Regions from separate parts of the Serratia ficaria genome, predicted to be linked through region 3. Evidence: riboswitches for the same ligand, from Rfam matches in the RefSeq annotation. Region 3 holds a riboswitch; each other region holds the start of a gene.
What was found. A riboswitch is a leader RNA that binds a small molecule or an ion and turns the genes downstream of it on or off. The one in region 3 is predicted to bind thiamine pyrophosphate.

Region 1: another riboswitch for thiamine pyrophosphate. It lies ahead of tenA (thiaminase II); the one in region 3 lies ahead of thiB (thiamine ABC transporter substrate binding subunit).
Region 2: another riboswitch for thiamine pyrophosphate. It lies ahead of thiM (hydroxyethylthiazole kinase); the one in region 3 lies ahead of thiB (thiamine ABC transporter substrate binding subunit).
Region 4: another riboswitch for thiamine pyrophosphate. It lies ahead of thiC (phosphomethylpyrimidine synthase ThiC); the one in region 3 lies ahead of thiB (thiamine ABC transporter substrate binding subunit).

The regions. Positions count from the first base shown of each region.
Region 1 covers NZ_LT906479.1:3,347,939-3,355,384, forward strand. Annotated here, with positions in the region: gene CKW09_RS15900 (ABC transporter ATP-binding protein) at 1-1,000, shown strand, start outside; gene CKW09_RS15905 (inositol monophosphatase family protein) at 1,010-1,798, shown strand; gene gap (type I glyceraldehyde-3-phosphate dehydrogenase) at 1,851-2,861, opposite strand; gene CKW09_RS15915 (GlxA family transcriptional regulator) at 2,940-3,914, opposite strand; gene CKW09_RS15920 (SDR family NAD(P)-dependent oxidoreductase) at 3,955-4,689, opposite strand; gene CKW09_RS15925 (LLM class flavin-dependent oxidoreductase) at 4,716-5,738, opposite strand; TPP riboswitch at 5,898-6,000, shown strand; gene tenA (thiaminase II) at 6,063-6,743, shown strand; gene CKW09_RS15935 (ABC transporter ATP-binding protein) at 6,740-7,446, shown strand, end outside.
Region 2 covers NZ_LT906479.1:3,911,183-3,918,628, forward strand. Annotated here, with positions in the region: gene srlD (sorbitol-6-phosphate dehydrogenase) at 1-601, shown strand, start outside; gene gutM (transcriptional regulator GutM) at 648-1,004, shown strand; gene srlR (glucitol operon DNA-binding transcriptional repressor SrlR) at 1,088-1,861, shown strand; gene gutQ (arabinose-5-phosphate isomerase GutQ) at 1,854-2,825, shown strand; gene CKW09_RS18475 (inhibitor of vertebrate lysozyme family protein) at 2,866-3,324, opposite strand; gene thiD (bifunctional hydroxymethylpyrimidine kinase/phosphomethylpyrimidine kinase) at 3,411-4,211, opposite strand; gene thiM (hydroxyethylthiazole kinase) at 4,208-5,002, opposite strand; TPP riboswitch at 5,038-5,129, opposite strand; gene CKW09_RS18490 (GNAT family N-acetyltransferase) at 5,203-5,628, shown strand; gene CKW09_RS18495 (MFS transporter) at 5,640-6,854, opposite strand; gene CKW09_RS18500 (winged helix-turn-helix transcriptional regulator) at 6,950-7,399, shown strand.
Region 3 covers NZ_LT906479.1:817,596-825,041, reverse strand. Annotated here, with positions in the region: gene CKW09_RS03825 (DASS family sodium-coupled anion symporter) at 1-859, opposite strand, end outside; gene CKW09_RS03820 (MFS transporter) at 1,001-2,200, opposite strand; gene sgrT (glucose uptake inhibitor SgrT) at 2,374-2,550, opposite strand; gene sgrR (HTH-type transcriptional regulator SgrR) at 2,638-4,299, shown strand; TPP riboswitch at 4,337-4,454, shown strand; gene thiB (thiamine ABC transporter substrate binding subunit) at 4,511-5,497, shown strand; gene thiP (thiamine/thiamine pyrophosphate ABC transporter permease ThiP) at 5,473-7,077, shown strand; gene thiQ (thiamine ABC transporter ATP-binding protein ThiQ) at 7,135-7,446, shown strand, end outside.
Region 4 covers NZ_LT906479.1:294,828-302,273, forward strand. Annotated here, with positions in the region: gene CKW09_RS01345 (thiazole synthase) at 1-595, opposite strand, end outside; gene thiS (sulfur carrier protein ThiS) at 597-797, opposite strand; gene CKW09_RS01355 (HesA/MoeB/ThiF family protein) at 794-1,543, opposite strand; gene thiE (thiamine phosphate synthase) at 1,536-2,186, opposite strand; gene thiC (phosphomethylpyrimidine synthase ThiC) at 2,179-4,122, opposite strand; TPP riboswitch at 4,240-4,364, opposite strand; gene CKW09_RS01370 (Rsd/AlgQ family anti-sigma factor) at 4,404-4,907, opposite strand; gene nudC (NAD(+) diphosphatase) at 5,007-5,774, shown strand; gene hemE (uroporphyrinogen decarboxylase) at 5,813-6,877, shown strand; gene nfi (deoxyribonuclease V) at 6,887-7,446, shown strand, end outside.

The sequences.
Region 1 (7,446 bases), 2.5 Mb from region 3:
TCTGTCACTCAGCGTCGAACCGGGTACGCTGGTAACCTTGCTCGGCCCTTCCGGCTGCGGCAAAACCACCACGCTGCGCCTGCTGGCCGGCCTGGAGCACCCAACGTCGGGGCGCATCCTGATTGGCGGCAAGGAGGTTACGCATTTGCCCGCCAACGAACGCGACGTCGCGATGGTGTTCCAGTCCTACGCGCTGTTCCCGCACATGAACGCGCTGGACAACGTGATGTACGGCCTGCTGGCCAGCGGCCTGTCGCGCAAGGAGGCCCAGGCCCGGGCGCATGACGGCCTCAAGCTGGTCGGGCTGGAAAACATGGGCCGGCGCCTGCCCGCGGAGCTGTCCGGCGGCCAACAGCAGCGCATCGCCGTGGCGCGCGCGCTGGTGCTGGAGCCGCAGGTGCTGCTGCTCGATGAGCCTCTGTCCAACCTTGACGAGCGGCTGCGCCGCCGCGTGCGTACCGAAATCCGCGAATTGCAGCAGCGCCTCGGCTTTACCGCCGTGTACGTGACTCACGATCAAGAAGAGGCTCTGGCGGTCTCCGATAAAATTATCGTCATGAAAGAAGGGCATATTGCTCAGCAGGGCGCACCCCAGGAGCTTTACCACTCCCCGGCTTCGGTGTTTATCGCCGATTTTATGGGCGAGGCCAATATTCTGCCCTGCGACATCGAACGGGTGGAGAATGGCGAGGCGCTGATCACCCTCGGCAGCCGCCAATACCGGGTGCCGGGTGCGCAGGCTCGCCCCGGCGCGGCGCAGCTCTCGGTGCGCCCGCAGTTTATCACCCTGCAGGCCGGGCACAGCGGCGCCCTGAACGGCGAAGTGACCCACAGCACCTGGCTGGGCGACCATATCGAATATGAAGTGAAGACCGAGCTCGGCGCGCTGTTTATCGTCGACGTGCAGATGGAACGCCAACTGCCGCCGGCCACCCGCGTGGCCGTGGATTTCAAATCTCAGGGGCTGGCGCTGATCGCCCGGCCATCCGCAACGCGTTAAGGACCTTATATGAACCCACAGATTTCCCAGCGGCTGACGCTGGCCGAGCAGGCGGCGCGCGAAGCGGGCGCCAAAGCGCTGGACTACTTCAACCGCCGCGAAAGCCTGGTGATTGAAACCAAGCGCGATGCGCAGGATGTGGTCTCGATCGCCGACCGCGAAGTCGAATTGCTGATCCGCGCACAGATCGCCGGGCGCTTTCCGGACGACGGGTTTCTCGGGGAAGAGTTTGGCCTGCAGGCCGGCGATTCCGATTACACCTGGGTAGTCGATCCGATCGACGGCACCAGCCCCTTCGTAAACGGCATGCCGAACTGGTGCGTGTCCATCGCCGTCATTCATCAGGGCCAGCCGGTCATCGGCGCGATCGTCGCCCCCTGCCAGCAGGAATGCTTTATCGCGGCGCGCGGCGCAGGCGCCACGCTCAATGGCAAACCGCTGCGGGTGGATCCGACGCGCACCATGCAAAATCACGTCACCGGCTTCGGCGCCAACAGCCATGTCCCCCCCGAGCGCGTCGGTGAGATTGCCGCCGGGATCACCGCGGCGGGCGGCAACTTCTTCCGCAACGGTTCCGGCGCCATGATGCTGGCCTGGGTGGCCGCAGGCCGGCTGGTCGGCTACTACGAACCCTATATGCACGCCTGGGATTGTCTGGCGGGATATTGCCTGGTCAACGAGGCCGGCGGCTGGACGCACCCGTTCAACACCGCCGGTGATCATCTGCTGCGCGGCGCGCCGGTGCTGGCGGTGGCCCCGGGGGCCAGAGAGGCGTTAACGCAAATCGCGCAGTTGTGATCTGCGCCTGAATGCGTCACCCGGTTTGCGCCGGGTGACGTTAGCTGGGCGGTTACAGCCCGCGTTTTTCCATCAGCACCGCCAGATCGACCAGACGGTTCGAGAACCCCCACTCGTTGTCATACCACGCCAGGATCTTGACCAGCTTGCCGCCGATGACCAGGGTAGACAGCCCGTCGATAATCGATGAGCGCGGGTCGCCTTTATAGTCGCTCGACACCAGGGGCTCATCGCTGTAGCCGAGGATCCCCCTCAGCGGGCCAGACTCCGCGGCCCGGCGGAACGCGGCGTTGATCTCGTCCGCGCTCGCTTCGCGTTTCAGCGTGACCGTCAAATCAACGATCGACACCACCGGCACCGGCACCCGCAGCGAATAACCGGTCAGGCGGCCGTCCAGTTCCGGGATCACCTTGCCGAGCGCCCTGGCCGCGCCGCTGGAATAAGGCACTATCGACAGCGCCGCCGCCCGGGCGCCGCGCAGATCCTTTTCCGGCTGATCGTGCAGCGCCTGGCTGTTGGTGTAGGCATGGGTGGTGTTCATCAGGCCGTATTCGATGCCGAAGGTCTGATGCAGCACCTGCGCGGCGGGCGCCAGCCCGTTGGTGGTGCAGCTGCCGTTGCTGACCACCCGATGCCGGGCCGGATCGTATTGGCCGTCATTGACGCCCATCACGAGGGTGATGTCGTCGTTTTTGGCCGGAGCCGAGATAATCACCCGCCTGGCGCCGCCTTTGGTGATATGCACTTCGGCCTGGGCCTTATCGGTAAAGAAGCCGGTGGCCTCGATCACGACCTCGACGCCAACGCTGCTCCAGGGAATGGCGCCGGGATCCCGCTCGGAGAACACGCGAATCGGCCGGCCATCGAGCAGCAGCTGATTCTCACCGGCCGCTACGTCGGCGGCCAGCGTGCCCGACAGCGAATCGTACTTCAGCAAGTGCGCCAGCGTTTTGCTGTCCGTCAAATCGTTGATCGCCACCACCTCGAAATCGTCGCGCCCCAGCGCCGCGCGCAACACGTTGCGCCCGATCCTGCCGAATCCATTGATGCCTACTTTGACCATGATCTGCTCCTCCGTTATTGGCTCTGAGGTAAACTTAGCCCGGAGCGCGGGTGGCGTAAATGACGTTTTTAGATCTATTTACGCCAAATTGCGGCTATGAAAACGCTGGCGATATTCGCTGGGGGTGAGCTGCAGGTTTCTTTCAAATACCCGCCGCAGGTTGAGGCCGTTGCCGAAGCCGGTGGTCGCCGCGATGCGTTCGATGCTTTCCGCACTCTGTTCCAGGCGCTGTCTGGCGCTGTGCAAGCGCCCCTCCTCAACAAACCTGGCGGGCGAAATGCCGGTTTCCCGGGTGAACACTCGGGTAAAGTTGCGCGGGCTCATCGCCACCCGCTCGGCCAGTTTTTCAACGGAAAGATCGTCGGTGAGATTTTCCAGGATCCAGCATTGCAGATCGCGGATCGGGCCGGGCGTTTTCGCCTGGTTCAACGGGTAGCGGCTGAACTGCGACTGGCCGCCGGGCCGCCGCAGGAACATCACCAGATCCTGCGCCACTTCGCGGGCCTGAATAAAGCCGTAGTCGTCTTCTATCAGCGCCAGCGTGAGGTCGAAACCGGAGCTGACGCCGCCGGAGCTCCAGACCTGCCCATCCTGGACATAAATCGGGCCGTTTTCGACGCTCACCTGCGGGAAGCGGGACTGCAGGGTCTCCAGCAATCGCCAGTGGGTGGTCGCCCGGCGGCCGTCGAGCAAACCGGCCTCGGCGAGCAGCAGGGCGCCGCCGCAAACGGAGGCGATACGCCGAGCGTTGGGCGCGGCGCGCCGCAGCCACTCCGCGACCAACGCCCCTTCTTCCTCGTTCGCCCCCCGGCCGGTCACCACTATGGTGTCGCGTTCCCGTTCGGGGTCAAGATCGCACAGGCGATGGTCGGCCAAGAGGTTCAGGCCGGACGAGCCGTGCACCACCCGATGGGACTGCGTGGTGGCCACCGCGACCTGATACAGCGGCGCATCGGCGGGCCGCAAGCGGTTGGCCTGCATCAGAATGTCGGCGATGCCCGCCGATTCGAACAGCATGCCCCCTTCGGGGACGATAATCAGAAATGTATGCATGTCCTTAAAATACAAAATGAGCAAAATAAGTCAATGCCGCTCAGGGCATCGCCAGCGTTACGCCGGTCACCCGTTCAAGCTTCGCCAGCAAGGCGTCCTGAAAAGCCGGATCGCGCGTGGCGGCGTGCGGCGCCAGGCGGCGCTGGTGATGCCAATAGCCGCCGGAAACCCGGGCCTGCGCATCTTCGCTGCCGACCAGCCACTCCTGCGTCAGGTGGCCCAGGCGTAAATCGCCGGGGGCGTTTTCGCCGCCCATCCGGGTCGGCACCCAGCCGGGATCGACGGCGCTACCGATCACCTCCGGCCAACGGCGCGCCACCGCCGCGGCAAGCGCCGTCACCAACAGTTTGCTGTCCGAATAGGGCATCGGCTGGTTTCCGCGCCAGTCCACCGCGTCGAGCGCGGCGCGGCCGTCGAAATGCATGCTGCTGCTCAAATACACCAAACGCGCCGGCCGGGCGATCAGCGCCGTCAACAGATAAGGCGCGATGACGTTCACCGCCAGCACCTGCGGCCCGCTGAAGACGCCGGCATTGTGAATCACCGCGTCCGGGCGGCCGATCCGGTTCACCTGCCCGGCCAAGGCTTGGGTTTGCTGCAGGTCAGACAAATCGCCGGTCACCGCCAGCGCACCGCGATCCAGCAGAGCGCGCATGCCGTGGAGCCGGCCAGGCTCACGCGCATGAACGATCACCTGATGCCCCTCGGCCAGCAAGGTTTCCGCCGCCGCGCGGCCCAGCCCGTCCGCCGAACCGGTAATGAAAATACGTGACATGGCTACCTCCCGTTATTGTTGCGCCATCAGCGCCAGCCCAACGCCGGCGCGACCTGGGTCAGGATCGCTTCGATAACGTGCGCGTTGTAGTCGACCCCCAGCTGGTTCGGTACGGTCAGCAGCAGCGTGTCGGCCTCGGCAATCGCCTCGTCCTGCGCCAGCTGTTCGATCAACTGCTCCGGCTCGGCGGCATAGCTGCGGCCAAAAATCGCCCGGGTTTGCTGGTCGATATAGCCCACCTGATCGCCTTCCTTGCCGCTGCCGCCGAAATAATTGCGGTCCCGCTGGTCCATCAGCGCAAAGATGCTGCGGCTGACCGACACCCGCGGCTCGCGCACATGGCCGGCCTCTTGCCAGGCGGCGCGGTAGGCGCGGATCTGGCTGGCCTGCTGCACATGGAAGGGTTCGCCGGTCTCGTCGTTCTTCAGCGTGGAGCTTTGCAGGTTCATGCCCAGTTTGGCCGCCCACACCGCGGTGGCGTTGGAACTGGCCCCCCACCAAATGCGATCGCGCAACCCGGCGGAAAACGGCTCGGGGCGCAGCAGGCCCGGCGGATTGGGGAACATCGGCTGCGGATTGGGCTCGGCAAAGCCTTCGCCGCGCAGGGCTTCGAGCAGCACCTCGGTATGGCGGCGAGCCATGTCGGCCTCGGTTTCGCCCTCGGCCGGCGTGTAGCCGAAATAGCGCCAGCCGTCGATCACCTGCTCCGGCGAGCCGCGGCTGATGCCGAGCTGCAAACGCCCGCCGGATATCAGATCGGCGGCGCCGGCGTCCTCGACCATATACAGCGGGTTTTCATAGCGCATGTCGATCACGCCGGTGCCGATCTCAATGCGGCGAGTTTTGGCGCCGATGGCGGCCAGCAGCGGGAACGGCGAGCCAAGCTGGCGTGCAAAGTGGTGCACGCGGAAGTAGGCGCCGTCCGCCCCCAAATCTTCCGCGGCCACCGCCAGATCGATGGACTGCAGCAGCGCATCCGCCGCCGAACGGGTGCCCGACTGAGCGGAAGGCGCCCAATGGCCGAAAGAGAGAAAGCCGATCTTCTTCATGGGGTGTGTCCTCAGATTCAACGTAGCGGGATTACAGTGACAAAAATACCGCCGCCTGTGCCAGAAAAATCGCCCCCAATCGCACTAAACGAACCGATTTCCGCCGCCGCCGCGCCCTGCGGCCGGGCATTGTAATCAAAAAATAAATGTCGTATAACAGGCACCTCCGAGGGGTGTCCTGTTATGGGCTGAGATGGCGCAAGCCGAACCCTTTGAACCTGATCTGGGTCATGCCAGCGAAGGGACGGGTCGGCAATAACGCCTTCGCTCATTGCCTGTTCATACCTCAGCGCGCCCGGATCTCCACTCACTTATGGAGGTCCCATGTATACCACCATGTTCGAAACCGGCCTTTACGGACGGCTGCGCCAACAGGCCGGCGGTCACTGGCAGGACTACGTCGCTCATCCCTTTATTCGACAGCTGGCCGCCGGCACCTTGCCCGAGCCCGCTTTCCGCCGCTATCTGACCCAGGACTACCTGTTCCTGATCCACTTCGCCCGCGCCTACGCGTTGCTGGTCAGCAAGCTGCGCACCCTGCCGGAAATGCGCGCCGCCGCCGCCTCGCTCAACGCCATCGTCGCCGAACTGCCGCTGCACCTGGCCTACTGCGCCGGCTGGGGGCTGGACGAGGGTGAAATCGCCGCCCAGCCCGAAGCGCCAGAAACCATGAACTACACCCGCTACGTGCTGGACATCGGCCACGCCGGCGATGCGCTGGAGCTGCTGGCCGCCCTGCTGCCCTGCGTCGCCGGCTATGCCGAAATCGGCCTGCGGCTGCTGAACGATCCCGCCACCCGGATGGAGGGCAATCCCTACGCCTCCTGGATCAAAAATTATGGCGATCCGGGTTACTTGGCCGGGGTGCGGGCCGCCATCGAGCTGCTGGAAAACGTCGGCCGCCAGCGCGGCGCCGAGAGCCGCTTCGCCGAGCTGGCGCAGATTTTCACCACCGCCACCCGGCTGGAGTCGGCGTTCTGGCAGATGGGGCTGAACGCCTCATGACGCCCCGCCAGCCACCCGGCATCGAGGTCCGGGATTTAACCCTGCGCTTTGGCGATCGGGTGATTTTCGAACGGCTCAGCTTCACGATCGACGGCGGCAGCTTCGTCGCCCTGCTCGGTGCCAGCGGCGCCGGCAAAACCAGCCTGCTGAAGATCATCGCCGGGCTGGCTCAGGCCACCTCGGGTAGCGTCTGCGGCAGCGACGGCCTGCCGATCGCCGGGCGCATCGCCTATATGGGGCAAAAAGACCTGCTCTATCCCTGGCTGACCATCGATGAAAACATCACGCTCGGCTCACGGCTGCGCGGGGAGAAAGCCGATCGCCCATGGGCGGCCCACCTGCTCGAGCGGGTCGGGCTGAGCGGCTATGGCGGCGCCCTGCCCGCCGCGCTGTCCGGCGGCATGCGTCAGCGCGCCGCCATCGCGCGTACCCTGTACGAGCGCCGGCCGATCGTGCTGATGGACGAGCCGTTCTCGGCGCTGGACGCCATTACCCGCGCCACTATTCAGACGCTGGCGGCCGAGCTGCTGGCGCAGAACACCGTGCTGCTGATCACCCACGATCCGATGGAGGCCTGCCGCCTGAGCCACCGCCTGCTGGTGCTGGCGAACTCGCCGAGCGGCATCGACGATAACCACCCGATCGGCGGGCAACCGCCGCGTGCGCCGGACGATCCGCACCTGCTGAAAAGCCAGGCGGAACT
Region 2 (7,446 bases), 2.1 Mb from region 3:
CGACGCCACCGATGAACGGAGCGTGATTGCGCTGGCGGCGGCGGTCGACCGGCAGTTCGGCCAAACCCATTTGCTGGTGTACAGCGCCGGCATCGCCAAGGCGGCGCCGATCACCGACTTTTTGCTGGGCGACTTCGACCGCTCGCTGCAGGTCAACCTGGTGGGTTATTTCCTCTGCGCCCGCGAGTTTTCCCGCCTGATGATCCGCGACGGCATCGCCGGGCGCATCATTCAAATCAACTCCAAATCCGGCAAAGTGGGCAGCAAGCACAATGCCGGCTACAGCGCGGCCAAGTTCGGCGGCGTGGGGCTGACGCAGTCGCTGGCGCTCGATCTGGCGGATTACGGCATCACCGTGCATTCGCTGATGCTCGGTAACCTGTTGAAGTCGCCGATGTTCCAGTCGCTGCTGCCGCAGTACGCGCAAAAGCTGGGCATCGAGCCGGACCAGGTCGAGAAATACTACACCGACAAAGTGCCGCTGAAGCGCGGCTGCGACTACCAGGACGTGCTGAATACCCTGCTGTTCTACGCCAGCGACAAGGCGTCGTATTGCACCGGTCAATCGATCAACATCACCGGCGGCCAGATAATGTTCTGACGCCCGCACCGCCCCCCGCACCTCAACGGGGGGCTACGGAGGCTTTATGACTCAAGCATTGATTCTCTTCGCGGTGCTGGCCTGGCTGCTGCAAATCGCCCTCGGCTGGTGGCAGCTGCGGCGCTTCAACCGCGCCTTCGATCGCCTGTGCCGGCTCGGCGCCGTCGGCGTGGGGCGCTCCGGCGGCCGTTTCCGCCCGCGGGTGGTGCTGGCGCTGGCCTTCGACGCCGATCGCCGGGTATGCGGCAGCATGCTGATGCGCGGCCTGACCATCTTCGCCCGGCCGCAGCCGCTGGCGCATCTGCACGGCCTGCATCAGCGGGATTTGCGCCCGGATGTGATCTTCCCCGAGGATCGCGCATGCCGGTCTGCACTATCGTTAGCGATTGCACCCAAATCATGATATTTTCACATTAAAAGACATTACCTTTCATATTGAATTATTCGCTGAGGGGAAATGCTCAACTCTTGTGAACGGGAATCGCGATGAAACCAAAGCAGCGGCAGGCCGCTATCCTTGAATATCTGCAGCGGCATGGCAAAACGGCAGTGGACGCCCTGGCCGAGCATTTCTCCACCACCGGCACCACCATTCGCAAGGACCTCACCCTGCTGGAAGACGAAGGTGAAGTGATCCGCACCTACGGCGGCGTGGTGCTCAGCCGCGACGACGGCGACCAGCCGATCGACCGAAAAACCCACATCAATACCGAAAAGAAACGCCAGATCGCCTATGCCGCCATCAAACTGATCGACGACGGCGATTCGCTGATCTTCGACGCCGGCAGCACGGTGCTGCAGATGGTGCCGCATCTGGCGCAGTTCAATAACATCACGGTGATGACCAACAGCCTGACCATCGTCAATGCGCTGGTGGAGCTGGATAACGATCAGACTATCCTGATGCCCGGCGGCACCTACCGCAAAAAATCGGCGTCGTTCCACGGCAGCCTGGCGGAGTCGGCCTTCCAGCAGTTCAGCTTCGACAAGCTGTTCATCGGCGCGGACGGCGTCGACCTCAACGCCGGCGTCACCACCTTCAACGAGGTGCACAACGTCAGCAAGGCGATGTGCGAGGCCGCCGGGCGCATTGTTTTGCTGGTGGATTCGTCGAAGTTCGGCCGCAAAAGCCCGAACGTGGTGTGCGATTTGGGCGCCGTCGACACGCTGATCACCGATAAAGACATCAATCCGGACTATCTCGCCGCATTGCAGGCAAAAGGCATCAATATCATTCTGGTAGGAGACCCCGATGAGTAACGCGAACGCCCTGATCACCTTCGCCCGCGAAACGCTGGAAATCGAGCTGACCGAAGCGCAGCGCCTGCTGGCGCGGCTGGACGACAACTTCGTCTGCGCCTGCGAACTGCTGCTGAACTGCCGCGGCAAGGCGGTGATTTCCGGCATCGGCAAATCCGGCCACATCGGCAAGAAGATCGCCGCTTCGCTGGCCAGCACCGGCACCCCGTCGTTCTTCGTTCACCCGGCGGAGGCGCTGCACGGCGATCTCGGCATGATCGGCGCCGACGATGTGGTGGTGTTTATCTCTTACTCCGGCCGCGCCAAAGAGCTGGATCTGATCCTGCCGCTGTTGGCGGAAAACGGCATTCCGGTGATCGCCATCACCGGCGGCAAAGAGTCGCCGCTGGCGCAGGGCGCAGCCTGCGTGCTGGACATCAGCGTGGAGCGCGAAGCCTGCCCGATGGGGCTGGCGCCCACCTCCAGCGCGGTGAATACCCTGATGATGGGCGACGCGCTGGCGATGGCGTTGATGCGCCAACGCGGTTTCAACGCCGAGGACTTTGCCCGCTCGCACCCGGGCGGCAGCCTGGGCGCACGCCTGCTGAACCGGGTGCATCACCTGATGCGCACCGGCGATCGCCTGCCGAAGGTCAGCGAAAGCGCCAACGTGATGGAGGCGATGCTGGAACTGAGCCGCACCGGGCTGGGGCTGGTGGCGGTATGTGATGCGCAGCGGAAGGTGGTGGGGGTATTTACCGACGGCGACCTGCGCCGCTGGCTGGTGAAGGGCAACAGCCTGCAGGATGCGCTGAGCCCGGCGATCACCCGCCCCGGCTACCGGCTGCCGGAACAGTGGCGCGCCGGCGAAGCGCTGGAGGCCCTGCACGAACAGCATATCAGCGCCGCGCCGGTGGTCGACCTGGAGGGCGTGCTGGTGGGCGCCATCAACCTGCACGATCTGCATCAGGCCGGCATCGGCTGACTCCCGGGCATGGGGCGCGGCGAACCGCGCCCCTGCGGGGTTACTTCCAGTCGGGATTATCCTCGAACTGTTTCTTCAGCAACGCCTTGATGTCATCGTTCGGCTTGCCGAGCCACTGATAGCGGGCGTATTTCTTCGGATGATCGATAGCCTCTGGCCGGTTTTCCACCTCGACGCGCACGCCCCAGGCCTGCGATTTGTCCTCTTTGAACGCCACGATCAAAAAGTTGTTGGCGCAGTCATGCGGCTTGCACAGGTTGCCCACCAGATAGTTCTGCCCCTGCCAGCTCAGGCTCTGCGCCGGCGTCGAGGTGCCGATGCCCTTGCGCGCCCAACCCGGCAGCCTGGCCTGCCCCTTCATCATATTCTGCCAGCTGGTTTGATAACCCGGCTGCTGGATCACGTCCGAGGTGGTGACGATCTGCTGGGCGAAGCCGCCCGCGCTGAAGCTGAGTAACGCGCCGAAAACGGCGCTGCGGAGTGCACGTTGTCCTGTCATGGCCCTTCTCCCTTGTTGAGTCCGATCACGCCCGGCGGCGGCCGGGCCTGGATCCAGTCAGACCACAACGACGGCGAAAAGTTGGATCACCACCAGGCGTGGAAATGATGCACCGGCCCGATGCCGTGCCCCACTTCCAGCGTATCCGCCTGCTGCAGCGCCTTTTGCAGATAGTCCTTGGCGGCGGCGACGGTCGCCGCCCAGTCATCGTGACGCGGGCGCAGCGCGGCCAACGCCGCCGACAGCGTGCAGCCGGTACCGTGCGTATGGCGAGTGGCGACGCGCGGCGCGGTAAAGCGTTGCTCCTGCCCGGCGGCAAACAGCCAGTCCGGGCTTTCGCTTTCGCTCAGGTGGCCGCCCTTCATCAGCACCGCCTGGCAGCCCATCGCCAGCAGCGCCCGCCCCTGCTCGCGCATCTGCCGCTCGTTTTCCGCCGGGGCGCACTCCAGCAACGCCGCCGCTTCAGGCAGGTTCGGCGTGATGATCGACACCAACGGCAGCAGCTCGCGACGGATCGAGTCCACCGCCTCCGGCGCCAGCAGCGGATCGCCGCTTTTCGCCAGCATCACGGTATCCAGCACCACAAACGCCGGCCGATAATGGCGCAGCCGCTCGGCCACCGCCTGCACGATCGCCGCGTTGGCCAACATGCCAATTTTGGCGCTGTCGATGCGCAGGTCGCTGAACACCGAATCCAGCTGGGCGGCAACGAACGCCGGTTCAATCTGGTAAACCGACTGCACGCCGCGGGTATTTTGCGCCACCAGCGCGGTGATCGCCGAGGCGCCGTACGCGCCCAGCGCCGAGAAGGTTTTCAGATCGGCCTGAATGCCGGCGCCGCCGCTGGGATCGGTGCCGGCGATGGTCAAAGCGTTGATGCGTTTCATTGCAGCTCCTCCGCGCGCAGGCGGTACAGCGCGTCGAGAAACGCCGGGGTAAAGCTGCCCGGCCCGGCGGCAGCGGCGGCAGCCAGGCCGCCGCAGTGCGCCATCACCCGGCAGGCGGTGGCGACGTTATCCAGCCGCTCGCCCGGCAGGCAGCAAAAGGCGGCAACCACCGCCGACAGCGCGCAGCCGGTACCCACCACCCGCGTCATCAGCGCATCGCCGCCGGCGACCGCCCACTCGCGCCGGCCGTCGGTAACGTAATCCACCGCGCCGGTCACCGCCACTATTGCGCCGCTGCTGCGCGCCAGCTCGCGTGCGGCGGGCAATGCGGCCAACGAATCGTCGGCGCTGTCCACCCCGCGGCCACTGGCCTGCAGGCCGCCGAGCGCCATGATCTCGGACGCGTTGCCCCTGATCGCCGCCGGTTTCTCATCCAGCAACCGTTTGGCGAACGCGGTGCGATAGGCCAGCCCGCCGACCGCCACCGGATCCAGCGCCCAGGGGGTACCCGCCCGGTTGGCGGCCGCCACCGCCGCCAGCATAGATTCGGCGCGCGGCGCATTGAGGGTGCCGATATTGATCAGCAAAGCGTCGGCCACTGCGCTGAACTGCGCCGCTTCGCTCGGCTCCACCACCATCGCCGGCGAAGCGCCGAGCGCCAGCAAGACGTTGGCCGTGAGCGATTGCACCACCTCGTTGGTCAGGCAGTGGATCAGCGGGGGTCGCTGTTTGAATTGGGTCAGACAGGCCGCGGCGCGGGCGCCGGGTAAAGCATCAGGTCGAGCGAGCATATTCCTCCCAACCGGCGTTCAAGAAGGCGGGTACCGGTTGGGCACCGAGACTTCCCTACGCTGGCATAATCCAGATCAGGTAATACGGGTAAAATCTCAGCCCTAACGGGCACCCCGAGTCAAGAACGCCATTATTGGGCTTGCCGCCGACGAGGTCAATCGCGCTATAGTAGTGGCAAAAAAAACAACCAGGAGACGCCATGCAAACAAGACCCTACCGGGAAGCCGATCGCCCGTTCCTGCGCACCCTGTACCTGGCGTCGCGCAAGGCGGCGTTTCCGTGGCGCAATACCGACGGTTACCGGCTGGAGGATTTCGATCGTGCGACGCTGGGCGAAGACATTTGGGTGGCGGAGGAGGACGGCAAGCTGCTGGGGTTCGTGTCGATTTACCGCGCCGACAACTTCATCCATAACCTGTATGTCGATCCCCTTTTGCCGCCGCGCGGCGTCGGCAGCGCCCTGCTGCAGGCGGCGGAGCGCACCTTCACCGCCACCGGCGCATTGAAATGCCTGGTGAAAAACGAAAAGGCGCTGACGTTCTATCGCAAGCACGGCTGGCGCATCATCTCGACCGGCAACGACGGCGACGAAGACTACTATCTGCTGCACTCTCCGGCCAAATAAGGGCGCCCCCGTTATGCGCGCCCGGGCATAAAACGCAGCGTCAGCCGCCAGAACAGCAGCGCGCTCAGGCTGACGCCGGCCCCCAGCCAGCACACGCCGCTCCAGCCGGCCCAGGCGTAGACGTGGGTGCTGGCGAAGGCACCCAACCCGCTGCCGACGGCGTAAAACAACATGTAACACCCCACCAGCCGGCTGTGAGACTGCGGATGGGCGCTGAAAATCATGCTCTGGTTCAGCACGTGGATCGCCTGCCCGGCCAGATCCAACAGTACGATGCCCGCCACCAGCCACGCCAGGCCGTGGTTCAACATGCCGAGCGGCAGCCAGGCCAGCGCCAACAGCAGCAGGCACACGCCGCTGGCCAGCTGCCCCAGCCCGCGGTCGGCAAGCTGCCCGGCGCGCATCGCCGCCAGCGCCCCTACCGCCCCCACCAGCCCGAACGCGCCCACCATCGAATGAGAAAAATTAAACGGCGGCCGGCTGAGCGGCAACACCAGCGCGCTCCAGAAAATGCTGAACGTGCCGAACATCAGCAGCGCCAGCATGCCGCGAATCTGCAGCGTGCGATCGCGCAGCAACAGCGTCAGCATCGAGCGCAGCAAGGCCGGATAGCCGAGCGTCGAAGGTGCCAGCTGCGGCGCGGGCAACAGGCGCGCCAGGATCGGCAACAGAACCAGCGTCACCCCGGCGGAGAAAAAGTACACCGTGCGCCAACCGCCGAGATCCGCCAGCGCGCCGGAAAGCGTGCGCGCCAGCAACAGCCCCAGCACCACGCCGCCCTGTGCGGCGCCGACCACCCGCCCGCGCTCATGCGGCGCCGCCAGCGTGGCGGCAAAGGCGATCAGCCCCTGGGTCATCGCGGTGCCCAGCAGCCCCACCAACAGCATCCCCGCCAGCAGCAGCACGCTGCCGTGCGACCAACCCACCGCCAGCAAGGCGGCAATCAACAGCAGCTGCTGGGCGGCCAACAGCCGGTGCCGATTAACCCGATCTCCCAGCGGCACCACCAGCAACAACGCCAGCGCGCAGCCGAGCTGGGTGGCGGCGATCACCATGCCCACCGCCGCCAGGCTGATGTTGAAATCCTCGGCAATGGCGTCCAGCAGCGGTTGGGCATAGTAGACGTTCGCCACGCTGAAGGCGCTGGCGCCGGCCAGCAGCAACACCAGCGAAGCAGGCAGCCGGTTTAACGCGGTACAGCCGGGCTCCAACGATTTATCGCTCATCGTTCGCTCCATTTTGGTTTCATTATTAAACCTAATGAACTTTACGCGCGGAGGTTTTATAATGCAACCAGATCTCGCTGCAGGAGTGGAAAGCCATGAAACGTAAAAGCCTGGAAGACGCGCAGTGCCCGGTGGCGCGCACGCTGGATGTGATTGGCGACTGGTGGTCGCTGCTGATTGTGCGCGACGCCTTCGACGGCGTGCGCCGCTTCAGCGAATTTCAGAAAGGGCTGGGGATGGCCAAGAACATTCTCTCTACCCGGCTGCGTACCCTGGTGGCGCACGGGGTGCTGGAGACGGTCCCGGCTTCGGATGGCAGCGCCTACCAGGAATATGCGCTGACGGCGAAAGGCCGCGCGCTGTTCCCGGTGATCGTCGGCCTGCGCCAGTGGGGGGAAGATTATCTGTTCAGTGAAGGAGAAACGCATTCAACGCTGGTGGAAACCGACGGCGGCCGGCCGATCCCGCGCATGACGCCGACCGGCAGCGGCGGGCAGCCCCTCACCCCGCTCAATACCCGGGTGGTGAAGGTGGGAGAGGCTTAACGGATGGCATATTGGCGCTGTTCGTTTTATAATCAGCCCAATTACAC
Region 3 (7,446 bases):
ACACCGCCAGGGTGATTTTCTCCGGCAGCGTCACCGGCCCCAGCGCCTGCAGTTTCTCGCGGGCGAAACGCGGCGCATCCGGGGTGCTTTTCACCTCCGGCGGATACAGCAGGTAAATCACCAGCGGCATGACGATCAGTGAACACAGCCCGGGCACCAGCGCGGCCACCGCCCACATCGACCAGGAAAGCTCGAAGCTGCCCTGAGTGCCTTTGGCGATCAGGCTGACGATCAGCGGGTTAGGCGCGGTGGCGGTAATAAACATCGCCGAGGTGACCGGGTTGATGTTGTAGTTGACCAGCGACAGATAGCGGCCGATTTTGCCGGAGGTATTCAGCTCGGGCCTGGAGCCGAAGCTGTCGGCGATCGACTTCATGATCGGGTGAATAATGCCGCCGCCGCGCGCGGTGTTGCTGGGGGTCACCGGCGCCAGGGTGGTTTCCGCCAGCGTCAGCGCATAGGCGATGCCCAGCGTTTTTTTGCCGAACAGCGAAATGAAATAGTAACCGATGCGCGCCCCCAGGCCGGTTTTGTTCAGGCTGAGGGAGATCATGATAGAAAAGCCGATCAGCCAGATCAGCGGGTTGGAGAAGCCGCTGAGCGCGTCGTCCAGCGCCGCGCCCGGCTTGCCGGGGTGGGTTACGCCGGTCACCGCCACCAGCGCGATGGCGATCACCGCAACGGCGCCGATCGGCATCGCCTTGCCGATGATGGCGATGATGGTGCCGATAAACAGCGCCAGCAGCTGCCAGGCATTGGGCGCCACGCCTTCCGGCACCGGAATGAAGAACCAGACGATCAGCGTGGCGGCGACGGCGCACAGGGAAGGAACGGGCTTGAGCGGTGTCAGTTTATCCATAACGTACCCACTTTTCTAAACGGATCGGCATCTCAACGGCAAGATGGGCGAGAACGCGGCGATCGCGCTCTGTGTCCGTTTAGCTTGGGCGTGTGGCTTAAGCTTCTCAATGACTTGCGTCAATAATGACGGCGTTCGATCTCACACTTCGCGCACCCGGGCGCTGATCCACAGCGCCGCCACCGCCAGCAGCGCCGCCAGCCAGTAAACCGCGTAGTGCCCCAGGTTTTCCACCAGCGCCCCCTGCAGCACCCCGGCCAGGATCACCCCGGTGGAAATGCTGTTGGTGAACAGCGTGGTGGCGGCGCCCGGCCGCCCAGGCATCAGGTCCTGGAAATAGAGCATGCCGATACCGGCGATAATGCCGATAAAAACGGCGTTGAGCAGCTGCAGCGCGATCAGCGCCAGCTTGACCTTGAACACCACCAGCCCGAGGTAAAACAGCACGCCCGCCGCGACCGCGAACAGCATCATGTTGCGCTTGCCGAAGCGTTTGACGTAATAACCGGCCAGCAGCATCGCCGGGATCTCCAGCCCGGCGGCGGTACCCATCAGCAGCCCCGCCAGGCTCTCCGGCAGGCCGAGATCGGCGGTGATGTACAGCGGCATGTCGATGATGTACATGGTGTTGCAGGTCCACATCAGCATCGAGGCGATAAACAGCAGCCGCACGTCGCGGTTGCGCCAGGCGCTGGCGGGCGCGATCGGCGCGGAGGCGCCGCCCTGCAAACTATCGCCCGCCTCTTGTGCACGCGGCACCGACGGCAGGGTGAACCACACCAACAGCGTACACAGGGCAAAGGTGGCGGCGGCGATCAGGAACATCGCCGTGAAGCCGTAGCTCAACGCCAGCGCGAAGGACAGCGGCGGGCCCACCACCCAGGCCAGCGACAGCTGCGCGCGCATCACCGAACTGAACATCACCACCTCGCGCGCTTCGCTGTCGGCGTATTCGCGCGCCAGTGCGAAAATCTGCGGCATGGCGGTGTTGGCGACCGCCGACATCAGCACCCCGGCGGTGATCAACGTCAGGTAGTCGCGGTTGAAGGCGAACAGCAGGCAGTTGCCGACCGCCATCAGGCAGCACAGCAGGATCAGCATGCGGCGATCGCCGCGGGTGTCGGAACGCTTGGCCAGCAGGAAGCTGACGGCAATGCCGGCGACGGCGTTGGCGGTATAGAACAAACCGACCCACAGCGGCCGCACCTGCACCTCGGTGGTGAGAAACAGGCTCAGCGTCGGCGCCAGCAAGGCGCCGGCGATGCCCGAAAGAAAGGCGATCAGCAGGAAAGCGGCAAAAATGGGATTAAAACGTCGTGACAGCCAGCTCAGGTGTTGCATATCTTCGTCCCTGACCCTAAAGCAGAAGTGAAAACCTTAGGCTACGCGCTGGAAATTGCAAGGAGATGGCGTTGCCGACGATAAAAAAACCAGTGGGTTGCCCCACTGGCTGGTGAAATTGCACCATTACTCAGAAACTCTTTTGCCCTGCCTATTTCAAGCCGCAGCGTCGTTCAAAGATGTTCGCGGTACTGCTTTTCGGTCATTTCCTTGATATTCCACTGGGTCAGGTGGGCCAGCATCTCCAGCCGCGCCTGCTCAGGCACCAGGCCCAGCCAGTCGGCGTGCTGGCGGCGCACCGCGCTGAAATAGCGCTGATAGAACTGTTTTGACAAGAAAGCTTTCATCATTCGCCCTCCCCCTTTCATTGAGGAAAATTATCGGCGTAATATAGGGAAAGATAAATTGACGGATTGATGCGGGAGCGTTCCTCTTTTATGTCCACCTCCAGATTGCAGCAGCAGTTCATTCGCCTGTGGCAACGCTGCCACGGCGAAGCCACCGAAACCACGCTGCAGGAGCTGGCGGAAGTGCTCAGCTGCTCGCGGCGCCACGTGCGTTCGTTGCTGAGCGCCATGCAACAGCAGGGCTGGTTGACCTGGCAGGCGGAGTCGGGGCGCGGCAAACGATCCCGGCTGACCTTTCACTACACCGGCCTGGCGCTGCAGCAGCAGCGGGCCGAGGAGCTGCTGGAGCAGGACCGCATCGATCAGCTGGTGCAGCTGGTCGGCGACAAAAACGTGGTGCGCCAGATGCTGCTGTCCCAGCTGGGCCGCAGCTTCCGCCAGGGCAAACACATCCTGCGGGTGCTCTACTATCGCCAACTGTACAACCTGCTGCCCGGCTCGGCGCTGCGGCGTTCGGAGACCCACCTGGCCCGCCAGATTTTCAGCGGCCTGACGCGGATAAACGAGGAAAACGGGGAACTGGAGTCCGATCTTTCCCATCATTGGCAGGCGCTGACGCCGCTGCACTGGCGTTTTTATCTGCGGCCGGCAATTCATTTCCACCACGGCCGCGAGCTGGAAATGGAAGACGTCATCGGCACCATCAACCGCCTGACGCCACAGCCGCTGTTCTCGCATATCGACCGCGTGACCTCACCGACGCCCTACGTGATCGACGTGCATCTGCGCAGCCCCGATCACTGGCTGCCGTGGCTGTTGGGCAGCGTGCATGCGATGATCCTGCCGCGCGAATGGCCGAGCCTGCCGGATTTTGCCCGCCACCCCATCGGCACCGGGCCTTACAGCGTGGTGCGCAACCACCGCAGCCAGATGAAAATCCACGCCTTCGACGACTACTTTGGCTACCGGGCGCTGATCGATGAGGTGAATATCTGGGTGCTGCCGGAGGTGACCGAAGAGCTGGTGCACTCCGGCGTGCAGCTGCAGGGCGACGATACCGGCAAAAACGAGCTGGAAAGCCGGCTGGAGGAGGGCTGCTACTTTCTGCTGTTCGACCAGCGCTCCCCGCTGGCGGCCGATCCGGCCATCCGCAGCTGGCTGTGCGAACTGATCAATCCGATTGCGCTGCTGGCCAACGCCGGTCCGGTCTACCAGCGCTACTGGTCGCCGGCCTATGGCCTGCTGCCGCGCTGGCACCACAACCGCGCGCTGGCGCAGCAGCCCAAGCCGGCGGGCCTGACCGAGCTGACCATGACCCATTTCAACGAGCACTCGGAGTTCCACGCCATCCGCCAGGCGATCGAGCCGCTGCTGGCGCTGCACGGCATCAAACTGATCGTGCAGAGCGTCGACTACGAGGTCTGGCATAAAGGCGATGCGCAGAGCGATCTGTGGCTCGGCAGCGCCAATTTTTACCTGCCGCTGGAGTTTTCGCTGTTCGCCACCCTGTATGAGCTGCCGCTGATGCAGCACTGCATGAGCGAGGATTTAGCCCAGGACGCCGCGCTGTGGCGCGCCAACCGCCTGCCGCTGGCGGAATTCTGCCAACGGTTGGTCAGCCGCCACCATCTGCATCCGCTGTTCCACCACTGGCTGCAGCTGCACGGCCAGCGCAGCATGCGCGGGGTACGGATGAACACCCTCGGCTGGTTCGACTTCAAATCCGCCTGGTTTGCGCCGCCGGAGGCATAAGCGCCTTTCGTCGGCGTCGGTTAGTCTTTACAATAGCGCCGTCTCAACGGGGTGCGGAAAATGAGCTGGCGCGACCGGCCGCTTTTCCGCTGAGAGCACACCCGTCGAACCTGATCCGGTCAATACCGGCGGAGGGATTTGAGCCCAGCGATCCGGCGTAACCGCCCCCGCCCCCTCAGATGCCTTGCCCCTTATTTCTCAGGAGTGCAACGTGGTCAAAAAATACCTGCCCTGCTTACTGCTGCTGTGCGCCGCGCCGGTTCTCGCCAAGCCGACGCTGACGGTCTATACCTACGATTCCTTCGCCGCCGACTGGGGCCCCGGCCCGGCGGTGAAAAAGGCCTTCGAGGCCGAATGCGGCTGCGCGTTGAAATTCGTCGCGCTGGAAGACGGCGTATCGCTGCTGAACCGCCTGCGCATGGAGGGCAAGAACAGCGCCGCCGACGTGGTGCTGGGCCTGGACAACAACCTGTTGCAGGCCGCCCGGCAAACCGGCCTGTTCGCGCCGAGCGGCGTCGATGTCGGCAAGCTGGCCGTACCGGGCGGCTGGCAGGATAAAACCTTCGTGCCTTACGACTACGGCTACTTCGCCTTCGTCTACAACAAGGACAAGCTGAAGAACCCGCCGAAAAGCCTGCAGGAACTGGTCAACAGCGATCAAGACTGGAAGGTGATCTATGAAGATCCGCGCACCAGTACGCCGGGTCTTGGCCTGCTGCTGTGGATGCAGAAGGTCTATGGCGACAAGGCGCCGGCGGCCTGGCAGCAGCTGGCGAAGAAAACCGTCACCGTCACCAAGGGCTGGAGCGAAGCCTACGGCCTGTTCCTGAAAGGCGAAGGCGACCTGGTGCTCAGCTACACCACCTCCCCGGCCTACCACCTGATTGAAGAGAAAAAAGACGGCTACGCCGCCGCCAACTTCAGCGAAGGCCATTATCTGCAGGTCGAGGTGGCGGGCAAGCTGAAGGCCAGCAAGCAGCCGGCGCTGGCGGAGCGTTTCCTGCAGTTTATGGTGACGCCGGCGTTCCAGAACAGCATTCCCACCGGCAACTGGATGTACCCGGCGATCAAAACCGCGCTGCCGGCCGGCTTTGAACAGATGATCGTTCCGCAGACCGCGCTGCAGTACAGCGCCGAAGAGGTGGCCAAGCAACGCGGCAGTTGGATCCGGGCATGGCAAACCGCCGTCAGCCAGTGATCCCCCGCTGGCTGTGGCCGGGGCTGCTGGCCGCCGCGTTGATGCTGACGCTGGCCGCGCTGGCGATGGGCTCGCTGTGGCGCCATGCGCCGGACAGCGACTGGCGCGCCCTGTGGCAGGACAGCTATCTGTGGCATGTGGTGCGCTTCACCTTCTGGCAGGCGCTGCTGTCGGCCTTGATCTCGGTGTTGCCGGCCATCCTGTTGGCGCGCGCGCTGTTCCGGCGCCGCTTCCCCGGCAGGCGGCTGCTGCTCAGGCTGTGCGCCATGACGCTGGTGCTGCCGGTGCTGGTGGCGGTATTCGGCCTGCTCAGCGTCTATGGCCGCCAGGGCTGGCTGGCGACGCTATGCGGCTGGCTGGGCCTCGATTACGGCTTCTCGCCCTACGGCCTGCAGGGCATTCTGCTGGCGCACATGTTCTTTAACCTGCCGCTGGCCAGCCGGTTGCTGCTGCAGGCGCTGGAAAACATCCCAGTCGAGCAGCGCCAGCTGGCGGCGCAGCTGGGCATGAACGGCTGGCAGCAGTTCCGCTTCGTCGAATGGCCGGCGCTGCGCCGCCAGATCCTGCCGAGCGGCGCGCTGATCTTCATGCTGTGCTTCGCCAGCTTCGCCACCGTGCTGTCGCTGGGCGGCGGGCCGCAGGCCACCACCATCGAGCTGGCCATCTACCAAGCGCTGAGCTACGACTACGATCTCAGCCGGGCCGCGCTGCTGGCGCTGATCCAACTGACATGCTGCCTGGGGTTGGTGTTGCTCAGCCAGCGGCTGAGCCAGGCGCTGCCGGTGGGCCATACCCATGCGCAGATCTGGCGCAACCCCGAAGACAGCCTGTGGCGGCGCGTCAGCGACGTGGTGCTGATCGCCGCCGCCCTGCTGCTGTTGCTGCCGCCGCTGCTGGCGGTCATGGTCGACGGCGTCAATCAGGCGATGCTCAGCGTGCTGCAACAGCAGCTGCTGTGGCAAGCGCTGTTCACTTCGCTGCGCATCGCGATCGGCGCCGGGCTGCTGTGCGTGGCGCTGACCATGATGCTGCTGTGGAGCAGCCGTGAGTTGAAGCTGCGGCAACGGCTGCGCGCGGGGCAACGGCTTGAGCTGAGCGGCATGGTGATCCTGGCGATGCCGGGCATCGTGCTGGCCACCGGCTTCTTCCTGCTGCTGAACGACACCGTCGGGCTGCCGCAGTCGCCCTATGCGCTGGTGATCCTCACCAATGCGCTGATGGCGGTGCCCTATGCGCTGAAGGTGCTGGAAAACCCGATGCGCGACCTGGCCGAACGCTATAATCCGCTGTGCCTGTCGCTGGACATACGCGGCTGGCGGCGGCTGCGCCTGATCGAACTGAAAGCGCTGCGCCGCCCGCTGTCGCAGGCGCTGGCCTTCGCCTGCGTACTGTCGATCGGCGATTTCGGCGTAGTCGCCTTGTTTGGCAACGAACATTTCCGTACCCTGCCGTTCTACCTGTATCAGCAGATTGGCGCCTACCGCAGCAACGATGGCGCGGTGACCGCGCTGTTGCTGCTGGGACTGTGCTTCCTGTTGTTTACCCTGATCGAACGCTTACCGGGCCGCGCTGCCCAATAGGTTTCAAGCTAAATGACAGGCAACCCACACCGCGGCGACTCGAAAGATGAAGAACCTATGCTGACGCTTGAAAAACTGACTTATCTGTATGAACACCTGCCGATGCGCTTTGATCTGCGCATCCAGCCGGGCGAGCGCGTCGCGGTGCTCGGGCCAAGCGGCGCGGGCAAAAGCACTCTGCTGAGCCTGATCGCCGGTTTTCTGCCGGCCGCCAGCGGCAGGCTGCTGCTCGACGGCGAGGAAAGCACCGCCACGCCGCCGGCCCAGCGGCCGGTGTCGATGCTGTTTCAGGAAAATAACCTGTTCGCCCACCTGACGGTGGCGCAGAACATCGGTCTGGGCCTCGATCCCGGCCTGCGGCTGAATGCC
Region 4 (7,446 bases), 520 kb from region 3:
CGGCGCCCAGCTCCATCGCTTCCAGCGCGTGGCTCGGCGCGCCGATGCCGGCGTCGACCACCACCGGCACCCTGGCCTGTTCGATGATGATTTCGAGGAAATCGCGGGTGCGCAGGCCGCGGTTGGAGCCGATAGGCGCGCCGAGCGGCATCACCGCCGCGCAGCCCGCTTCTTCCAGCCGCTTGCACAGCACCGGATCGGCGCCGCAGTAGGGCAGCACCACAAAGCCGTCTTTCACCAGCGTTTCCGCCGCTTTCAGCGTCTCTATCGGGTCCGGCAGCAGGTATTTCACGTCGGGGTGGATCTCCAGCTTCACCCAGTGGGTGCCGAGCGCCTCGCGCGCCAGTCGGGCGGCGAACACCGCCTCGGCGGCGGTCTTGGCGCCGGAGGTGTTGGGCAGCAGGCGCACGCCCAGCTGCCGCAGCGGCGCCAGGATGGCGTCATTGCCGCCGCGCAAATCGACGCGCTTCATGGCCATGGTGACCAGCTGCGAGCCGGAAGCCTGCAGCGCCTCGAGCATCAGCGCCGGCGTGGCGAACTTGCCGGTGCCGGTAAACAGGCGGGAGGTAAAGGGAGTATCGGCGATTTTCAGCATGTCAGCCTCCGGCGATCGCTTGAAACAGCAGGATGTCATCGCCGTCTTGCACCAGATGGCTGGCCCAGTCGGCGCGCGGGATGATGGTTTGATTGATCGCCAGCGCGGTGCCCGGCTGGTGGCGTTCCAGCCGTTCGAGCAGGGCGGCGACGCTGAGCGGCGGCGCCAGCTCCAGCGGTTGGTCGTTGAGCCGGATCTTCATGCCGTTCCCCCGCATACCGGGCAGGCGCTGGCCTGGCTGAGCTGCAGGGTGCTCCAGCTTTGCTGCTTGCCGTCGAACAGGCGCAGTTTGCCGCTGAGCGCCGCAGGCATGCCGGCCAGCGTTTTGATGGCTTCCAGCGCCTGCAGGGTGCCTATCACCCCGACCACCGGGCCAAGCACGCCGGCGGTGCGGCAGTTGCGCTGCGGCTCGGTAAGCTCCGGATACAGGCAGGCGTAGCAGCCGTGCTCGTAGGGCGGTTCAATCATCAGCAATTGGCCGCTGAAGCCCACCGCGCTGCCGCTGATCAGCGGTTTGCCGGCCGCCACGCAGGCGGCGTTCACCGCGTGGCGGGTCGCCATGTTGTCGCAGCAGTCCAGCACCAGATCGGCGCGGGCGACGGCATCATGCAGCGATTGCCCCTGCAGCCGTTGTTCCAGTGCGATGGGCTCCACCAGGGGATTCAGCGCCTGCAATTGCTGCCGCGCCAGTGCGGCTTTGCTTTGGGCGGTATCGGCGCTGCGATACAGGATCTGGCGCTGCAGGTTGGTGACGTGCAGCCGATCGTCGTCGGCCAGCAGCAGCGTGCCGACGCCGGCGGCGGCCAGATACAGCGAAGCCGGAGACCCCAGACCGCCCAGGCCGACAATCAGCACCGTCGCGCGTTTGAGCTTTTCCTGGCCTTCCGGGCCCACGTCTTCCAGCAGCAGCTGGCGGCTGTAGCGCAGGAACTCTTGGTCGTTAAGCATCAGCCCGCCCCTCGCCCTCGATCAGCCGCAACAGTTCGGCGGTGGCCGCGCGCCAGTCCGGCGCCTGGGTGATGGCGCTCACCACCGCCACGCTGCCGACGCCGCACGCCAACACCGCCGGTACGCGATCGATGCCGATCCCGCCGATCGCCACCGTCGGGTAGTCCGCCAACCCGGCGAGGTGGCGCTTCAGCTCCGTCAGCCCCTGCGGCGCCGAAGGCATGTCTTTGGTTTGGGTCGGGAAGATATGCCCGAGGGCGATATAAGACGGTTTTACCGCGATGGCGCGCGCCAGTTCGGCGTCGTCATGGGTGGATACGCCCAGCCGCAGCCCGGCGCGGTGGATCGCCGCCAAATCGGTGGTATCCAGATCTTCCTGGCCGAGGTGTACGCCATAGGCGCCGTGTTTGACGGCCAGCCGCCAGTAATCGTTGATGAACAGCCGCGCATCGTATTGTCTGCCCAGCGCGATGGCGGCGACGATGTCTTCCTCCACCTGTTCGTCCGGCAGATCCTTGATGCGCAATTGGATTGTCTTGACGCCGGCGCCCAGCAGGCGGGCGATCCACTCGACGCTGTCGACCACCGGGTACAATCCCAGTCGGTGCGGGGTAGCGGGGAACGGGGTGGCGATATCAGTCATTGCGCATTTCCTCTTGCAGGTTGCCGGCGCTGTGGTAGAGCTCGCTGCCGCGCGAACGGAATTCGGCCGACATCTTTTCCATGCCGTTCAGCTGCACCTCTATCGGTTTGGCGGCCTCCTGGGCGGCGGCGTAGTCGCGCACCTCCTGCGAGATTTTCATCGAGCAGAATTTCGGTCCGCACATCGAGCAGAAGTGTGCGATTTTGCCGGACTCCTGCGGCAGGGTTTCGTCGTGGTAGGCGCGCGCGGTAGCCGGATCGAGCGCCAGGTTGAACTGATCTTCCCAGCGGAACTCGAAGCGCGCCTTGGACATGGCGTTGTCGCGGATCTGCGCGCCCGGGTGGCCCTTGGCCAGATCGGCGGCGTGGGCGGCGATCTTGTAGGTGATCAATCCCTGTTTGACGTCTTCCTTGTTCGGCAGGCCGAGATGCTCCTTCGGCGTGACGTAACACAGCATGGCGCAGCCGAACCAGCCGATCATCGCCGCGCCGATGCCGGAGGTGAAGTGGTCATAACCCGGTGCGATATCGGTGGTCAGCGGGCCGAGGGTATAGAACGGCGCTTCGTGGCAGTGCTCCAGCTCTTCGGTCATATTGCGGCGGATCATCTGCATCGGCACGTGGCCGGGGCCTTCGATCATCACCTGCACGTCGTATTCCCAGGCGATCTTGGTCAGTTCGCCCAGGGTGTGCAGCTCGGCGAACTGCGCTTCGTCGTTGGCGTCCTGAATCGAGCCTGGGCGCAGGCCGTCGCCGAGCGACAGCGAAACGTCATAGGCGGCGCAGATCTCGCAGATTTCGCGGAAGTGCTGATACAGGAAGTTTTCCTGATGGTGCGACAGGCACCACTTGGCCATGATCGAGCCGCCGCGCGAGACGATGCCGGTCAGGCGCCTGGCGGTCATCGGCACATAGCGCAGCAGCACGCCGGCGTGAATGGTGAAGTAGTCCACCCCTTGTTCCGCCTGTTCCAGCAGGGTATCGCGGAACATTTCCCAGGTCAGGTTCTCCGCCACGCCGTTGACCTTCTCCAGCGCCTGGTAGATAGGCACCGTGCCGATGGGCACCGGGCTGTTGCGCAGGATCCATTCGCGGGTTTCGTGGATATAGCGGCCGGTCGACAGGTCCATCACGGTATCCGCGCCCCAGCGGGTGGACCACACCAGCTTTTCCACTTCCTCTTCGATCGAGGAGGTCACCGCCGAGTTGCCGATGTTGGCGTTGACCTTCACCAGGAAGTTGCGGCCGATGATCATCGGTTCGGATTCCGGGTGGTTGATGTTGGCGGGGATGATGGCGCGCCCGGCGGCCACTTCCTGGCGCACGAATTCCGCCGTGATGTTGTCCGGCAGGTTGGCGCCCCAGCTTTGGCCCGGATGCTGCTGGCGCAGGACCTCGCCGCGGATGCGCTGGCGCCCCATGTTTTCACGGATGGCGATAAACTCCATCTCCGGGGTGACGATGCCGGCGCGGGCGTAGTGCAACTGGGTCACGCACTTGCCCGGTTGCGCCTTGCGCGGCAGCGGCAGGCGTTCGAAGCGCAGGTGATCCAAGCCTTCATCCGCCAGGCGCTGCTGGGTGAAACCGGAACTGACGCCGCTCAGTACCGCGGTATCGCCGCGTTCTTCGATCCAGCCGGCGCGCAGCCTGGCCAGGCCGGCATGCACGTCGAGCCGCGCCTGCGGATCGCCGTAGGGGCCGGCGGTGTCGTACACCGGGATGGCTTCGTTCTGTTCGTACTGCGGGTTGTCCTTGCCGCCGCCGACCAGCGTCGGGCTGAGCTGAATTTCGCGCATCGGCACCTGCACATCGCTGCGCGAACCCTGCAGATAGATACGGCGTGAGCTGGGGAAGGCCACCCCCTGCAGGCTGTCGATAAACTGTTGGGCAGCTTCGCGTTGCTCTTTACGGGCACGAGGTTTCTTAACGTTAGACATAGCAAGTTCCTACCAGTGTGTTGGGTTGGGAAAGTTGCTTGTCTGGAGCTCGGAGGGAGTAATGATGCTGGCCGATAGGATCGGATCATCCCGAATGGGGAGAAATCCTGCCTATGGCGATAGATTACTCTTGTTCCCTTCGCGGGTATTAACCCGATCAGGTTCCGCGGATCCCGAATTAACGGTCTCAGCCTGGCCAATTTGTTGAACAAATCAGGCGCTAGGCACTCCGACAAGATGCCCTCCAGTATAGGAGGGATAATAAAAAAGACTACAAAATTCTAACGCGCCTGATCAAGCGCCTTATCCGACAGCGGCGGCTGCGAGGCTTCCGCCGCCAGCTGGATCAGCTTGTCTTCCAGGGTAAAGCGCGCCGCCAGCGTCTCGCCGATATCCGACAGCGCCTGGTGGAACTCCAGACACACGTCTTGATCGATATCCACTTCGGTATAGCGGTCGTGAAAGGCCATGACCTGCTCGGTATTGGCCCAGAGTTTGGGGTAGATGTTTACCGACAGAGACATTTTTGGGCTGGCAGCGCCTTCCACTTGTTTGATAATTCTGTCATAGATATGGAAATGCGCGGCTGAGAGATAATCCACCAGATTATGGCAAAAGTTCTCCAGCGCTTTTTCATTCAGCGGCGTATGCTTTTCTTTATTCGGTTTGAGGCCCACCAGGGTGCAGTAGGCGACCAGCAATTGCTTGCGGGCCTGAAGCCATTGATCAACTAATTCATTACTACCACCAAGGCGCTGAGTCAGGCTTTCCAAACGGTTGAGCATGTTTGACTCCGTAAGTAATAAAAAGTAACAGTAAGTTATTAAAATGTAACAAGGCCGATTTGTAGAGTGCCAGTGAAGCTGAGGTTGTGCAACAACGATATGGAACTTGCATTAACGGGTAATGAAAATGGCTGGTGGATAGTCAGCCATGAAAGCAAACTTTGGTTACCGAACGGTGAACTGCCGTTCGGTTCGGCCGCCTCTTTTTCCCTGCAGGGTAAAATGGCGCGCGCCATCGGCGAGTGGGGCGGCGCGCCGGTATGGCTGGTGCGCCATGCGATGCCGCGCGACATGGGCTCGGTGCGGCAGCTGCTCGAACTGGATCGCGGTTTGTTCCAGCTCGCCGGGCGCGGCGTGCAGCTGGCGGATTTCTACCGCTCCCATCGCTATTGCGGCTACTGCGGCCATGAGATGCACTTCAGCCGCAGCGAAAGCGCCTGCCTGTGCGGAAATTGCCGCGAGCGCTACTACCCGCAGATTGCCCCCTGCGTGATCGTCGCCATTCGGCGCGACGACCAGATCCTGCTGGCGCAGCACGTGCGCCATCGCGGCGGCATCCATACGGTGCTGGCCGGTTTTGTCGAGGTGGGCGAGACGCTGGAACAGGCGGCGGCGCGTGAAGTGATGGAAGAAAGCAATATCGAAATCAAAAACCTGCGCTATGTCACCTCCCAACCCTGGCCGTTCCCGCACTCGCTGATGATGGCGTTTATGGCCGACTATCATCAGGGCGAGATCCGCCACGATCCCAAGGAACTGCTCAACGCCGGCTGGTACCGTTACGATCGCTTGCCGCTGTTGCCGCCGCCCGGCACCGTGGCGCGCCGGCTGATTGAGGACACCGTGGCGCTGTGCCGGGCAGAATAATGTACAATGACCGGCAGATTATTAAGGGAGCCCCATAAATGAATGAGTTGAAGAACGATCGCTACCTGCGCGCGCTGCTGCGCCAGCCGGTGGATGTGACCCCGGTATGGATGATGCGTCAGGCCGGTCGTTATTTACCGGAATACAAGGCGACCCGCGCCCAGGCCGGTGATTTCATGTCGCTGTGCAAAAACGCGGAGCTGGCCTGCGAGGTGACGCTGCAGCCGCTGCGCCGCTATGCGCTGGACGCCGCCATCCTGTTCTCCGATATTCTCACCATTCCCGACGCCATGGGGCTTGGCCTGTATTTCGAAGCCGGCGAAGGCCCGCGTTTCTCTTCGCCTATCGTCAGCCGCGCCGACGTAGACAAGCTGCCGCTGTTCGATCCGGAGGTCGAGCTGGGCTACGTGATGAACGCGGTGCGCACCATTCGCCGCGAGCTGAAGGGCGAAGTGCCGTTGATCGGTTTCTCCGGCAGCCCCTGGACGCTGGCGACCTATATGGTGGAGGGCGGCAGCAGCAAGGCCTTCACCAAGCTGAAGAAGATGATGTACGCCGAGCCGGCCACGCTGCACCTGCTGCTGGACAAGCTGGCGGACAGCGTGATCCTGTATCTCAACGCCCAGATCAAGGCCGGCGCGCAGTCGGTGATGGTGTTCGATACCTGGGGCGGCGTATTGACCGGCCGCGATTACCGCGAGTTCTCGCTGCATTACATGCACAAGATCGTCGACGGCCTGCTGCGTGAAAACGACGGCCGCCGCGTGCCGGTCACGCTGTTCACCAAGGGCGGCGGCCAGTGGCTGGAAGCGATGGCCGCCACCGGCTGCGACGCGCTGGGCCTGGACTGGACCACCGATATCGCCGACGCGCGCCGCCGCGTGGGTGACCAGGTGGCGCTGCAGGGCAATATGGATCCGTCGATGCTTTATGCTTCGCCGGAGCGCATCGGCCAGGAGGTGGAAGCCATTCTGGCCGGGTTCGGCCACGGCGAAGGCCACGTGTTTAACCTGGGCCACGGCATCCATCAGGACGTACCGCCGGAAAATGCCGGCGCCTTCGTCGAGGCGGTGCACGCGCAGTCGGCGAAATACCACCGTTAAGGAGCGGACGTGATAGAGACTCAAGCCCTGCGCGCCGAGCAGCTGCGCCGCGCCTCCGAGGTCATTCGCCACGATGATCTGCCGGTCGATCCGCCGGCGTTCATCGCCGGCGCCGACGTGGGCTTCGAGCAAGAGGGGGCGGTGACGCGCGCCGCCATCGCCATCCTGCGCTATCCGTCGCTGGAGCTGGTGGAGTATCAAATCGCCCGCATCGCCACCACCATGCCTTATATCCCCGGTTTCCTGTCGTTTCGCGAATATCCCGCGCTGCTTGCCGCCTGGCGGCAGCTGCGGCAAAAACCGGATCTGATCTTCGTCGACGGCCATGGCATCTCGCATCCGCGCCGCCTGGGCGTCGCCAGCCATTTCGGCCTGCTGGTCGATGTGCCGACCATCGGCGTGGCCAAGAAGCGCCTGTGCGGCAAGTTTGCGCCGCTGGATGCCGCCGCGGGAGCGCTGGCGCCGCTGGAAGACCAAGGCGAGCAGCTGGGCTGGGTGTGGCGCAGCAAGGCGCGCTGCAACCCGCTGTTTATCGCCACCGGCCACCGCATCAGCGCCGACAGCGCATT